2 regions of the Latilactobacillus sakei subsp. sakei DSM 20017 genome follow, and region 1 is predicted to be linked to the other one. Evidence: predicted binding sites of a transcription regulator. Region 1 holds the regulator's gene; the other holds the start of a gene.

Region 1 (7,738 bases):
CAGGGGCAATGTTATCTTACTTATTAGCGGCCGTTGTTTGTGCGCTAGCAGCCCTTTGTTATTCTGAATTTGCTTCTACCATTCCACTAGCTGGTAGTGCCTATACTTACGTCTACACCGTCTTTGGCGAATTAGTCGCTTGGATTTTAGGCTGGGCACTGGTTTCAGAATATCTATTTGCGGTTGCTTCAGTTGCGGTTAGTTGGTCAGCTTATTTTCAAAATTTAATGGCCGGCTTTGGGCTTCATTTACCAACTGCTCTTTCAGCAGCGTGGGAACCTGGTAAGCCAGCCGGTGTTAATTTAATTGCCGGAATTGTTGTTTTAATTGTCGGTTTCTTACTCTCAAATGGTATGCGCGAATCCACCCGGATTAATACCATTATGGTCGGCGTTAAAATTGCCGTCATCGTCATTTTCCTTGGCGTTGCCATTTTCTACGTTAAACCAGCAAACTTCCAACCATTCCTCCCTTATGGTGCCTCAGGTGTCTTATCTGGTGCTGCCCTAGCCTTTTACGCTTATATTGGGTTTGACGCTGTTTCAACGGCCTCTGAAGAAGTTATTAACCCCCAACGTGATATGCCAATCGGGATTATCGCCTCATTGTTAATTGCTTCATTACTATATGCCGCTGTCGCAACAGTATTAGTAGGGGTTGTTCACTATACAAAATTAAACGTTGGTGATCCTGTGGCTTTCGCATTACAATTGATGCACCAAAACTGGGTGGCCGGTATTATCTCATTAGGTGCCGTCGCGGGGATGACAACCGTTTTACTCGTGATGACTTACGGTGGAACGCGTTTAATCTTCGCAATGAGTCGTGATGGTTTATTACCGGCCGTCTTTGCCAAGATTAACCCTAAGACACACGTGCCAGTTGCCAATACTTGGATTTTTGCAGTCGTTACCAGTATCGTGGCTGCCCTCGTACCGCTTGATAAAATTGCCGAATTGGTTAACATCGGCACCCTCTTTGCCTTTGCAACTGTCTCATTAGGTGTGATTTTCTTAAGAAGAATTCCAAACTACAATGAGTTGCCTCAAGGCTTCAAAGTACCGCTCTATCCTATCGTGCCAATCCTCTCATGCATCCTCTGCGTCCTCTTAATGACGCAACTGCAAATGACAACTTGGATTGTCTTTGTCATTTGGCTCGTTATCGGATTGGTGATTTACTTTAGTTATAGCTATCACCATAGTCAACAAAGAATGTAAGGTATTAAAAAAAGCCGTCTACTAAGAAACTAATTAGTAGACGGCTTTTTTAATGTACTTTTATTTTTTATGTTTTTTATTCAAAATCTTGTCGAACAAGTTGTTGTCTTGTGGGTTAACTGAGTCACCACTAGCCACCGCAAATGCTTTTAAGGCATCACGTTGTTTGCTGTTTAAGGACTTTGGTGTTACCACGTTGACTGTCACTTTTTGATCACCATTGCCTGTTCCGTGAAGTTTAGGCGCACCCTTACCACGTAGACGGAAAACAGTGTTCGTTTGTGTACCAGCAGGAATCTTCAACTTAACTGGACCATGGACCGTGTTAACTTCGATTTCGTCCCCTAAAGCGGCTTGGACGAATGAAATTGGTACTTCAACAAAAATCTGAGCACCATCACGTTCGAACTCATCACTAGGTGCAACGCGGAAGACGATAAATAGGTCCCCATAAGGGCCACCATTTGAACCGGCTTCACCTTGACCTTGAAGACGCATTTGTTGGCCATCTTCAACACCGGCAGGGACTTTCACCTTAACGGTATGACGTTCTTCTTCGCGACCTGTCCCATGACAAGTATCACATTTTGACTTAATTTCCTTACCAGTCCCACCACAGACATCACATGTTTCGCGTGACATCATACGGCCAAGTGGTGTTTGACGTTCCACTTGGATTTGACCAGCACCGTGACATTTATGACACGTTTCAGCACTTGTGCCAGGCTTAGCACCTGAGCCGTGACAAGTATGACATTCGGCTTCACGGCTGTAAGAAATCTTCGTTTCCTTACCAAAGACAGCTTCTTCAAACTTCAAGTCCATTCGATATTGTAAATCAGAACCTTGACGTGGGCCATTAGGTTGTTGACGAGCCCCGCCACCGAAGAATGAACTGAAGATATCGTCAAATCCGCCGAAACCTTCTGCACCACCGCCAAAGCCACCAAAGCCTTGACCAGCACCAGCGCCGCCACCAAAACCGCCATTCATGCCCGCATGACCATATTGATCATAGGCTGCTCGCTTTTGAGGATCGCTTAATGCTTCGTATGCTTCAGTTACTTCTTTAAATTTTGCTTCTGCATCAGGTGCTTTATTGATATCTGGATGATATTTTTTAGAAAGTTTACGATAGGCTTTTTTAATCTCATCGTCAGAAGCGTCGCGTCCGACACCTAAGACGTCGTAATAATCTCTTTTTTCAGCCATTGTGGGCCTCCATTCATTTACTTACGGGTTAAATCTACCCTAACAAGAATAGCATAACTGATTGATTAAAAAAGCCAAAGCCCTAGACCATACTAGGTTTGGCTTTTTTTAACGTTCTTATTCTTTGTCGTCTTTAACTTCTTCGAAGTCGCCGTCAACAGTACCGTCATCAGTCTTAGCATCAGTTGCGTTACCTTCAGCACCACCAGCAGCTTGTTGTGCTTCTTGGGCTTGTTGATATAACTTAACTGTCAATTCTTGAACAATTTCACTTAACGCATCGCGTTTTGTCTTCATGTCTTCAAGGTTGTTTTCTTGTTGTGCTTTAACTAATTCTTCTTTAGCATCTTTTGCTTTTTGTAATTCTTCGTCAGAAACTTTACCTTCAAGTTCTTTCAAAGTCTTATCTGTTTGGAAGATTAATTGATCAACATCGTTCTTCAAATCAACTTCTTCTTTACGTTTTGTATCTGCTTCTTCGTTTTCTTGTGCTTCTTTCATCATACGATCGATTTCTTCGTCTGATAAACCAGAGTTACTCTTGATAGTGATTTTTTGTTCTTTGTTTGTGCCAAGATCCTTAGCAGAAACGTTAACAATACCGTTCTTATCAATATCAAATTTAACTTCGATTTGTGGCACACCACGAGGTGCAGCAGGAATATCTGTTAATTGGAAACGACCTAAAGTCTTGTTGTCAGCAGCCATTGGACGTTCACCTTGTAAGACATGGATGTCTACGACAGGTTGGTTGTCAGCAGCAGTTGAGAATGTTTGGGCCTTGCTTGTAGGAATGGTTGTATTCCGGTCGATTAACTTCGTGAAGACACCGCCCATTGTTTCAATCCCTAATGATAATGGTGTAACATCAAGTAAAACAACGTCTTTAACGTCACCTGAGATAACGCCACCTTGAACAGCAGCACCAAGTGCAACAGCTTCGTCAGGGTTAATTGAGTGATCAGGTTCTTTGCCTGTCCAGTTCTTAACAGCTTCTTGAACAGCAGGAATCCGTGTTGAACCACCGTTTAAGATGACTTTGTCGATTTCGTTTGCATCTAAGCCAGCATCTTTCAAAGCATTCATAACTGGTGCTTTTGTACGATCAACTAAGTCTGATGTTAAACGATCGAATTCAGTCCGTGATAATGTCATTTCTAAATGTAAAGGACCATTTTCGCCAGCTGAGATAAATGGCAAGCTGATTTGTGTGCTTGATACACCTGATAAATCTTTCTTAGCTTTTTCAGCAGCATCCTTTAGACGTTGCATAGCCATCTTGTCTTTTGATAAGTCGATACCATTGTCTGATTTGAAGTTTTCAACTAACCAGTTCATGATAGCTTCATCAAAATCGTCCCCACCTAAACGTGTATCACCATTTGTTGATAATACTTGGAAGACACCATCGCCTAATTCAAGAACAGAAACGTCAAAAGTACCACCACCAAGGTCATAAACTAAGACTTTTTCGTCTGTTTCTGTCTTGTCCAAACCGTAAGCTAAAGCTGAAGCTGTTGGTTCGTTGATAATCCGTTTAACATCTAAACCGGCAATCTTACCAGCATCTTTAGTAGCTTGACGTTGTGAATCGTTGAAGTAAGCAGGTACTGTGATAACAGCTTCTGTGACTTCTTCACCAAGATAATCTTCAGCGAATTTCTTGATGTATTGTAAAATCATTGCTGAAACTTCTTGTGGTGTGTATGATTTGTCGCCAACAGTTACTTTGTAACCTGCTTCGCCAATGTGACGTTTGATTGATGCGATTGTATCTGGGTTAGTGATTGCTTGACGTTTAGCAACTTCACCAACTTGGATTTCACCATTTTTGAATGATACAACAGATGGTGTTGTACGAGCGCCTTCTGGATTTGTAATAATTTTGGGTTGTCCGCCTTCTAATACGGCAACAGCTGAGTTTGTTGTTCCTAAATCAATACCGATTACTTTACTCATTGAAAATACCCTCTTTTTTTAATTTTTTAAATTTTATTATTGTGCAACTACAACCATTGCTGGTCGTAAAACGCGGTCCTTCAAATAATAGCCTTTTTGGAAGACTTGAACCACGGTGTCAGCTTTTTGATCACCATCAACCGCAACCGTTTGAACGGCTTGGTGAATGGTCGGATCAAAGGCTTGACCTTGCGCCTCAATTTCTTTAACACCATGGTCTTCTAAAGCATGTTTCATATGATCATATGTCATTTGAACACCCTTTTTAAGACTTTCATCAGTTGCTTCAGCTGCCAATGCGCGTTCTAGATTATCTAAAACGGGTAAGACATCCTTAGCTAATGATTGGCCATCATATTTTAACAAGTTAGCTTGTTCTTTTTGATTGCGCATTTGGATGTTCTTAATTTCAGCTTGTGACCGTAAGAAACTATCTTCCATAGCGTCATATTTCTTTTGAAGTTCAGCTAATTTATCATCTGCTTCTTCAACAGGTGCTTGTGCTTCAGTTGTTTCTTCAACTTCATCAGCTTCCATAACTGGTTCAAATGGTGTTTCTTTTTTAGGCGTTTCTTCTACAGTTTCTTCAGTTGGCTTTTCTTGTTTTTCAGCCTTTTCTTGCTTTGTCAAACAAACACGCTCCTTTTAAGATTGATTATCATCAAAATCTGCATAATAATCAATTAGTTTCTTCGCTAGTTCTTCGCGGAATAAATCGAGTAATCCGATCATGCGCGAATATGGCATGCTAGTGGGACCTAATAAAGCAATCAATCCTTGGCCGTGTTCACCAACATCATAATTAACAGTCATTAAACTGTAATTCTTCAATAAATCATTGGTCATTTCATCGCCCAAACGAACCTGAACTTGGCTATTGGCCTCACCCGGTGATAACTCTAGCAACTTGGCTAGATCGTCCGATTGATTAATGATGTTGTAGATTGACTTCAACTGTGACACATCCGTCAATTCTGAGAAGTTTAACAAGTTCGATTGGCCCCCCACATATAAACGTTCCTGTGAGGCTTGTTTTAAGACATCATCGAAGATGTTTAAAAAGCCGCCCGGTGAGCCCATGTATTGCATTAATAACGCAGGCACTTCTGTTTTCAACTTCTGACTGACAACGGTCAACGGTAATCCGATTAGATGATCATTCACGACTCGAATCGCTTTTTCAAGTTCATCACCTGAAATCGCATTTGGAATTGTGAAAACCTGATTATCAACCGTTCCGGCACTTGTCACGATAATCGCCATTACCTGGTGATTACCAAGTGGCACAAGTCGGAAACCTGTCAACCGAATCTCTGCCATCTCCGGTCCTAACGTAATCGCTGTATAGCTCGTTAGGTTTGAAAGAATATTGGCAGATTGTGAAACAATCTCGTCAATCTTATGATAATGGCGTCCAAATGATTGTTGCACAGTCGCAACATCCATTGGATTTAAGACAGCGGGCTGAATGAGATGATCTAAATAGTAACGATAGCCCTTCATAGAAGGAACCCGTCCAGAAGACGAATGCGTCTTCTCTATTAAACCGACATTCTCAAGATCAGCCATATCATTTCGGATTGTCGCGGAACTAACGTGCATTGGTAATTCAGACATTAGCTTCTTAGAACCCACCGGCTGACCACTCTCGGTAAAAAGACGAATAATTTCTTTCAAAATCATTAATTGTCTTTCGGTCAGCATGTTATCACCTCTTTTTAGCACTTGATTATTACGAGTGCTAATTACAAGTATTAATATAGCAAGAACGTCAAATAAAGTCAAGAATTGAACTGTAATTTTCACGGATTTAATGAAAATGGGACCAAAGACTGATAAAAGGCCACACCCAAATGATGAGTGTGACCTTTTCAAAGATTGCTATCAATAATTCTCGTGAAATTGTTGTAAATCAGCGACTGAATGACTCGCTAATATTGATTGGGCTGCTTGGACTTTTTCAATTGGCCAGTGGTACCAATCAATTGCTTGCAGGGTTTCAATGTCAGCTGGTGTAAACCGTGACTTTAAAACCCGTGCTGGATTACCACCGACGACAGCGTACGCTGGCACATCCTTAACCACCACCGCACCGGCAGCGATAATCGCACCCTGCCCAATATGAACGCCAGGCATAATTAACGCACGCATCCCAAGCCACGCACCGTCTTCAATGATTGTATCGCCCTTAGGCTCATAAGAGGCCGCAATTTGTTCTGGGAACGGATAGGCACTAATCCAATCACTATGATGATTATGATTACCGCCCATCAAAATAACAACGCCACTGGCAATGCAAACGTAACGGCCAATAATTAGGCGGTCCAATTGCCAACCAAATTCAGTCTGTGGATTAAATAAGGCGCGTGAGGCATCATCGCCCCAATGATATCGCACACAGCCGTCCTCAAAATTCTGGTGATCATAATACCCCGAAAAGTAAGAATAATCGCCGACTTCAATTAATGGGTTTGTCACCAAATCCTTTAAATATTTTGTTTCTGACCAATGTTGATAAGTATTCTTGTCCATTTCATAAAACCTCGCTTCTAAGTTTTTGTTATCTGCTTAACTTAGAAGCGACTGCTTGTGAAACGGCCCGTAATTGTAAAAGGTGTCTAACCAAAAATGATCACCATCCTATTTGCTCGAAATATAACCGGTTTGAACGCACTTCTTTTTAACGTGCTTTCATCAACAACTTTCTGCGCTTTACAACACTTGTCAAACTGACGATTACATCGTCAATTCGCCAAGTTATGTAAATGCTCAGAAGTAACCCGTTGATGACGCACTTCTTTCTTTAACGTGCTTTTCAAGCTAACTTTCTGCGCTTAGCTTCGTGCGTCAAATAATCGACTGCGTCGTTTATTCGCCCCACTGTGCTAATGCTCAAAAGTTGACCAAGCTTGAACGCACTTCTTTCTTTAACGTGCTTTCATCAACAACTTTCTGCGCTTTACAACACTTGTCAAACTGACGATTACATCGTCAATTCGCCAAGTTATGTAAATGCTCAGAAGTAACCCGTTGATGACGCATTTCTTTTCTTTAACGTACTTTTCAAACCATATTCCTGTGCCTAGCGTCACAAGTCAAACAATTACTTCCAGCAATCATTCGCCTTGTTATGCTAGTGCTCGGAATATAACCGGTTTGAACGCACTTAGTAGCTGTCTAACAAGAATTCCTGGAAGACTTCGTTGCCTAGGAACTTTCCTGATTCAGTTAGTCTTAGCCAGTCGCCTTCTTGTTTTAGGTACCCTTTTTCAATCTGATTGGCGACTGTTTCGCCGTAGATATTCTGTAGTGGGTATCTGAATTTTTCTTCAAAGTGCTTGATTGAG
Region 2 (7,738 bases), 710 kb from region 1:
GATTGTTTAGGTAAAAAGTGAATGTAACTGTGACTGCGCATAAAACTCTCTGAGCTGTTATAAGCGGCTGTCAGTAGTTTTTGAAGTGGTGCGTCACCTTTGCCTGTCACCTCAATATCGCCTGCCATATAGGCTTCCCCTAAGGCTAATGAGGCGTTGCTGGTTAGTGATTTGATGGGGATGAGTTTTTTAAAAGTAATTGCTATTTCAGGCTCTCCGGTTCCGTAGACGTCAGTACTACCATCCCAAAAGTGGACGGCGACTGGAAAATCAAAAGAGTGTTGTAGTAGTTTCTTATAAAAAGTTTTTTCTAACATTCCGAAAATCCTTTCTAGGAAAAAATTTTTAATACCAAACTAGTATACGTTTATTTTAAAAATTATGTAAGTCATAACACTTATGTAAGGTTAGATTTTTCATTATTCAATTAACGCGAAGTGTTGTAAAATGATGATATGTTTTAGATTAGGGAGGAAAACGTGTGACTTTATACCAACGATTTGTAGCGAACGAACAATTACGGCGCCTAGTAGTTCTAATGGGGATGATTGGTGTTATTTTTGCGGTTCGTTCAATGATGAATATCATCTTGTTGACGTTCATCTTTACTTTTTTAGTTACCCAATTGGTGCGCCACGTGCAGCGTTATGTTCGGATACCACCAGCCGCGGTGGTTGTACCACTCTACATTTTAGTGATTTTATTGGTCTATCTCGGGGTAACCATTTATGTGCCACAAATCGCTAAACAAACGATTAAATTAGGTGAAAGTGTTTATAATTTTTACCAGAGTCCATCCTTTGATGCCAATAAATTCATGCAACTGATCAGCCAATACATGAAACAGTTTAATTTGACCGACCAGTTAAAGCATGGTGTTTCAACCTTGGTTAACTATATTACCGGGATTGGTACGATGGGCGTGACGATTGTCTTGTCGTTTATCCTCAGTTTCTTTTATACGATTGAACTGGATAAGTTACCACAATTTGGTGGGCTCTTCTTAAAGAGTACCTACGGTTGGCTTTTCCGAGATATTGCTTACTTTGCTAAAAAATTCGTGAACACTTTTGGTGTTGTGATTGAAGCGCAAATCTTTATCGCGGTCGTTAATACGGTCCTCACAACGATCACATTGACGGTGATGAAGATGCCTAATATTCCGAGTTTGGCAATTATGATTTTCTTATTATCAATGGTCCCAGTGGCGGGTGTGATTCTGTCATGTATTCCACTATGTATCATCGCTTTTTCAGTGGGTGGTGTGCAGTATGTGATTTATATTCTGGTGATGATTACCGTCATTCACGCGCTAGAAGCTTATGTCTTGAATCCGCGCTTTATGTCGAGCAAGACACAACTACCAATTTTCTTCACCTTTGTCGTTCTCTTTGTCGCTGAACGTTTCTTAGGCACGTGGGGCTTGATTGTTGGGTTACCAATTTTCACGTTCTTCTTGGACGTCTTAGGGGTTAAAACAATTAAAACGAAATAAAAAAAGGACCCGGCATTTAGCCGAGTCCTTTTTGATTAGTTTAGTGTACTACTGATTTATGAAAGAGATTCGGGGCGGGTTAAGTTACTGTCGGCAATGATGACAGCGAGTTGATTGAGATCAACTTGTAATTCAGTCGCGATGATGAACAACGCTTTTAATGAAGGGGCAGCGCCTTTTTCCCAGCGGAAAATCATGGAGCTACTGACCTTAATATTGTATTTTTGCGTTAATAAATCGGCTAGCTGCCGCATCGTAAGATTCCGTGAAACCCGCTTATCATGTAATAGTTGTCCAAACATTAAATTCACCTTCTTACTCGCAATAAAAACTATAGTACTAAGTATATGACAAAATACGCTAAAAAGTTAACACTTTCGTACAAAATCGTTAATTGACAAGTTTATCTAGATGACGTAATATTCCTAATGTGGAGCAAAGTTTGAGAATATTCATTTGGGGGTGCCAAATTTGGCAGGAAAACTTTTCGTGCTATCAGGATATTTAAAGGGTCGTGACATCAAGCAGCAGGAAGTTGCTGATGTTTTAAATAAAACGCTAACAACTGCTAACCGTAAGATTCACGGTAAAATTCCGTTTACCGTCAAGGAAATTCAGTTGCTACACGATCAGCTAGATGTGCCGATTCTAATCTTCTTTGAATCTTAGTTCCTAAAGAGGAATAATTAGATTAGGATTAAGCGGGGGTACCACTAGTATTTAATAATAAAAAAACGATAAGCCCTCAGGCTTATCGTTTTTTTTTAGAAACTTATTATTTTTCATTAAGTAAAGCTAATTTACCATTCACAATCATTTCGCATAAATCAGGGTAGCTAATACCAAGAACTTCTGCTTCTTGAGGAATTAATGATAATGGTGTCATACCAGGTAATGTATTGCCTTCGATGACGTATAAGCCAGTTTCAGGACTCCAGAAGAAATCGATGCGGGCGTAGTTGGTTAAACCAAGCGCGTGCATGGCATCAAGCGCCATTTGTTTCATGGCTTCGTGAACATTATCTGGTAAGTTGTTAGGTGGTGTGACGAATTTCGTCGTGTTACCTGTTACGAATTTGTGTTCAAAGTCATACCAACCGTCATTGACTTCAATTTCAATGGCTGGTAATGGTTGTTCGTTAATGACACCCAGTGAGAATTCGCGACCCTTGATGAATTCTTCGATCAAGGCTTCGTTATCAAAACGCAAAGCATCTTCGACAGCTGGTTTTAATTCAGCTTCGTTGTGGACGATATGTGTCCCAACACTTGAACCACCATTACTTGGTTTAACCACAACAGGGTATTCAAATGGCATTTCTGGCATTGGTTGATGACGATAAGCAGCGACAAAACGTGCTGTTGGAATGTTGTTGAAGAGTAAGATTTCTTTAGAAACTTTTTTGCTCATAGTAATACCAGCAGCTAATGTGTCACTACCAGTATAAGGAATTTCAAAGACATCGAGAACCGCTTGAACTTTACCGTTTTCGCCATCGCCACCATGTAGTGCGAGGAATACGATATCAGCAGTTTTACAAATTTCTAAGATATTCGGACCAAATAGTTGTGTTGAACCATCTTCGCGAAGTTTATTGATGTCGTCATCTGTTAAAACTTCATCATCAATGTCATAATCTTTTTCAACGGGATCAGATGAATAAAGAGAGTCAATTGTGGCACCATCTTTCAATTCATTCCCTAAAAAAAGATCGACAAAGGCAACATCATGGCCTTTTGTTTGTAGTGCATGGGTAATCTTGTGTCCGGACGTTAGTGAAACGTTACGTTCAGTACTACGACCGCCCGCTAAGACAACAATTTTCATATGAATCTACCTCCGAGTATTTTTGGAACCTTAAGTATAGCATAAAACGCTTAAGGCGGGAATTAAAATGCTAAATTAGGGCGGTTAACTATTTTGCGTTAGCACTCGCGATAAAAGAGTGCTAATTACTTGCATTAGACGACTAACGCGTTAAAATAGAATTGTAATTAAGATAAAGAAAGGAAGTTTTAGAGATGGCAAACGAATTAATGGATCGTCGTCAAGATTGGTTAGACAGTTTAGTAGGTGATGACTTTTTCAAGAATTTCGGCAAACAATTCTTTGCAATGTCGCCTGAAACTGACAACTTGTTGAAAACAGACGTGAAGGAGACTGACAAGGATTATCAATTAACGGTTGATTTACCTGGGCTCAACAAGCAAGACATCCACGTCGATTATCAAAACAACACGTTAAAGATTAGTGCAAAACGGGATAGTTTTAACGATCACAGCGACTCAGAAGGAAACTTGATTCAAAGTGAACGTCACTATGGTCGCTTCAGTCGTCAATATTATTTACCAGAAGTTGATCGCCAAGGAATTAGCGCGAAATATGAGGACGGCGTTTTGCAATTAGTCTTACCAAAAATGGCTGAAGATACACAATCAACAAGCCAAATTGAAATTCAATAATGATTATTTAGGAGTCGCCGATTTTTGTTGGTGACTCTTTTTTTATGGTAAATAATAATAATGCGTTTTCGTAAGGGATATTGTATAGTTAAAGTGGTTAATAAATGTTGAGGAGGCAGTAATATGCTAACGTTAACGCATCTTGAAAAAAGTTTTGGGGCGATGAAAGCTGTTGATGATGTATCATTTACCGTTCAACCTGGCGAAATATTGGGGCTCATTGGGCAAAATGGTGCTGGTAAGACGACCACTTTTAGAATGATATTGAATTTTTTAACACCGGATAGCGGGACGATTTTGTGGCAAGGGCATGCATTTACCAGTCGTGACTACGATCAATTAGGTTACCTGCCAGAAGAACGGGGCCTCTATCCTAAGATGACCGTTGAACAACAAATTTTATATTTTGCGCAGTTACGCGGGCGGACCGCGGCGGAAATTAAACCACAAATTGACGAGTGGTTAGCACGGTTTGCTGTTAAGGGCCAACGTACTGATAAGATTAAGGATTTATCCAAGGGCAATCAACAAAAGGTGCAACTGATTGCGACCTTAATTCATAAACCAGCGCTCATTATTTTGGATGAACCATTCAGTGGGTTGGATCCTGTGAATGCTGGTTTATTAGAAGATGGTATTTTATGGTTGAAGTCGCAAGGCTCGGCAATTATTTTTTCGAGTCATGATATGACGAATGTTGCCAAGATTAGTGACCGGATTGTCATGTTGCGCAATGGGCAAGTCGTGTTATCCGGAAGTGTCGATGAAGTACGAGCACAGTTTGGCCGCACGAAACTCTTCTTAGAATCACCGTTAACGCAATCTGAATTGGAACAAATTGAAGGTGTTTCACGTGTAACACGCCACGGTCACCAGTTTGAATTGACGCTAGCTGACGAAGCGGTTGGCAAAGAGATTTTCGAACGCACGACGCAAGCCGGTTATATTCCAGAATTTAGTCAACAAGCGCCTAGTCTAGACGAAATATTTAGATTGAAAGTGGGTGAGCAACATGACTAAATTTAAGATTATTTTTAAACAGGTTTTCTTTAAAAATATCAAAAGTCCGGCCTATATCATCATGATTATTATGCCAATTATTCTATTAGGGGTCGTCCTAGGGATTGGCAAATTGATGGACCAATCCACCGAACCAGCTAAGATTGCGGTTCTCAGTCAACAACCAGCTGAACAAGCAGCCTTGCAACAAATGAGAGGGCAAGATTACGTCATCGATACGCAAATTAAGACGCAACCGCAAGCAGCTCAAGCGTTGAAACAAGAAAAAATTGATGGTTATTTAATCATTCAGCAAGGCAATAGCCAATATTTTGAACGGAAAGATAGTCGTGATTTTGATCCGAGTGGCATTCAAAATCAGTTGAATGAAATGAATATTGTGACCCTTGCGCGGCAAGCTAACGTCCCGGCGGACCAAATTCAAAAGTTAACGACACCGATGACGATCAAAGCCGTGACCGTTCAGTTTGAAGCTGGGCAACAAAAAATTGATCAATCTAATCAAAAACAAGTGGGAGAAGGCATTTCATTAGCGATTACAGTCTTAATGTTTGTCTTCATCGTTAATTACGCGGGGATTATCGCACAGGAAATTGCGACTGAAAAAGGCTCGCGTATTATGGAAATCATTCTCTCAAGTGTCTCGGCGACAACTCAATTCTTCGCTAAAATTGCCGCTGTATTAGCGTTAGTTTTAACTCAGATTGTCTTTTACATCCTAATTGGAGTGGTGGGTTATCACTACTTAAAACAACAATTACCATTATCGGCGATTTTAAAGCAAGTCGGACCGAACCTCTGGACACCACCGGTTTGGTATGCGATTAGTTTCCTAATTGTCGGCGTTTTACTCTACACAGTGATTGCAGCAATGCTAGGGTCTGTCGTTTCGCGAATGGATCAGGTGCAACAAGCCATTTCACCGTTATTAATCCTCAGTACAATCAGTTATATGTGCGGGTTTATCTTAACGACGCGCTCGGATATCGGCTTTTTAAAAGGCCTGAGTTATGTACCGCTCTTTTCGCAAATCATGTTACCGGTGCGTTTTGCTAGTGGCGATTTAAGTGCGACCGCAGCAGCGCTGGGTCTTGGCTTAGCGATTATCACATTGATGGGGCTCACCTATTTGGCGCTGATTATCTATCGTATGAACATTTTGGTCTATTCAGACAAGGGCGTGATGCGCTCATTTATGCGGTCATTTGCAATGCTGAAAGCGGAAAAGCAAAAATAAAAAAACGGTTGGCATCATTCTAAAAGAAGATGCCGACCGTTTTTGATTGCAATCGTTATCAATAATTAAAGCGCTTAGACTACCGGAAAGTAGGGCATCAATGGTAGAATTGAATTAGAATCTGATTGAGGAGGATGACAATGACAAACGTTCGAATGCAAGATGATTTTTACACGGCAGTGAATCAAGAATGGTTAAAAACAGCCGAAATTCCAGCTGATAAACCAGCAACCGGTGGCTTTGTGGCCCTGGTGGATGAAATCGATCAACAATTAATGACCGATTTTAAGCAACTTAAACAAACGGATAATGCGTTATTACAACACTTTTTAGATTATTATGCCCTAGCGGCCGACTTTAAAACACGTGATGAACTCGGGATTAATCCGATTTTACCGTTTATTGCACGGGTTCGCTCAATTAACAATTTAACAGAATACAATCAAGGCTTGGCAGACTGGGTATTATCAGGCCTACCAACACCTTTTGGCTTGTCAGTAGATGCCGATATGAAAGATACGGCACACCACGCGCTCTACGCTGAAGCGGGGAGTCTAATTTTACCTGATAAAACGTACTACGAGGATGGTAACCAAAGCGCTGAACAATTATTAGCAGTCTTTACCGACATGATGGTCCAACTGTTGCAAAAGGTGGGCTTCGCACCGGTTGTCGCGACTAAGACCGTTAAAGACGCGTTGGCTTTTGATCGCTCACTCGCACCATTTGTGAAGAGCGCCGAAGAAGCTGCGGATTATGCAAAGTTGTATAATCCTAAACCACTAAGCGACTTTATCGCACAACAACAAACGATTGATTTTCAAAAGCTCTTCAGCCGCATTTTACCAGTGCAACCAGATAAAATTATCGTGACTGAACCAGCTTATTTTGAACAACTCAACGAGTTGGTTAATGATGATCATTTTGACCAATTTAAGGCTTGGTTACTTGTGATGACTATTCGTGATTGGAGTGGCTACTTGAACGAAGAAATGCGCCAGATTAGTTCAATTTATAGTCGCGCATTATCCGGTAGCAAGGAAGCAAAACCGCAACAAAAGAGTGCCTATTACTTAGCCCTCGGCATGTTTAATCAAGTCGTTGGGGATTACTATGGCCGCCGTTACTTCGGGGCAACTGCCAAGGCGGATGTCGAAGCCATGGTGAAAAAGATGATTGGTGTCTATCAAAACCGCCTCGAACAAAATGATTGGCTGACCGCAGAAACCCGCGAAAAAGCGATTGTGAAGCTTAATCATTTAGGGATTCATGTTGGCTATCCTGAAAAGATTGCACCCATCTTTGAAAAATTGGTGACTGTATCCCAAGCTGATGATGGCACGTTATTTGAAAATACGGCTGATTTCATTCGGACGATTGAAACGGAAAACTTTGCTAAATTAACCCAACCAGTCGATCGTGCAAAATGGGAAATGGGCGCGGCGACAGTCAACGCCTACTATTCACCTTCTAAAAACGTGATTGTGTTCCCGGCAGCTATTTTACAAGCCCCATTTTATAGT

Evidence for each region. Region 1 encodes HrcA, which represses chaperone genes, less so after heat shock. Its sites were predicted from a motif close to TTAGCACTCNNNNNNNNNGAGTGCTAA; they were not measured.
Region 2: a site for HrcA is predicted at 3,422-3,448, ahead of LEUCM_RS02530 (Hsp20/alpha crystallin family protein). Genes of this name have one in related genera too.

Annotation. Positions count from the first base shown of each region.
Region 1 covers NZ_AP017929.1:1,215,980-1,223,717, reverse strand. The annotation lists gene LEUCM_RS06110 (amino acid permease) at 1-1,220, shown strand, start outside; gene dnaJ (molecular chaperone DnaJ) at 1,281-2,432, opposite strand; gene dnaK (molecular chaperone DnaK) at 2,550-4,391, opposite strand; gene grpE (nucleotide exchange factor GrpE) at 4,428-5,021, opposite strand; gene hrcA (heat-inducible transcriptional repressor HrcA) at 5,037-6,095, opposite strand; gene LEUCM_RS06085 (CatB-related O-acetyltransferase) at 6,276-6,923, opposite strand; gene hemW (radical SAM family heme chaperone HemW) at 7,558-7,738, opposite strand, start outside.
Region 2 covers NZ_AP017929.1:509,280-517,017, reverse strand. The annotation lists gene LEUCM_RS02555 (SAM-dependent methyltransferase) at 1-317, opposite strand, end outside; gene LEUCM_RS02550 (AI-2E family transporter) at 482-1,495, shown strand; gene LEUCM_RS02545 (helix-turn-helix domain-containing protein) at 1,552-1,797, opposite strand; gene LEUCM_RS02540 (helix-turn-helix domain-containing protein) at 1,967-2,164, shown strand; gene LEUCM_RS02535 (D-alanine--D-alanine ligase family protein) at 2,271-3,323, opposite strand; gene LEUCM_RS02530 (Hsp20/alpha crystallin family protein) at 3,518-3,958, shown strand; gene LEUCM_RS02525 (ABC transporter ATP-binding protein) at 4,082-4,978, shown strand; gene LEUCM_RS02520 (ABC transporter permease) at 4,971-6,215, shown strand; gene LEUCM_RS02515 (M13 family metallopeptidase) at 6,356-7,738, shown strand, end outside.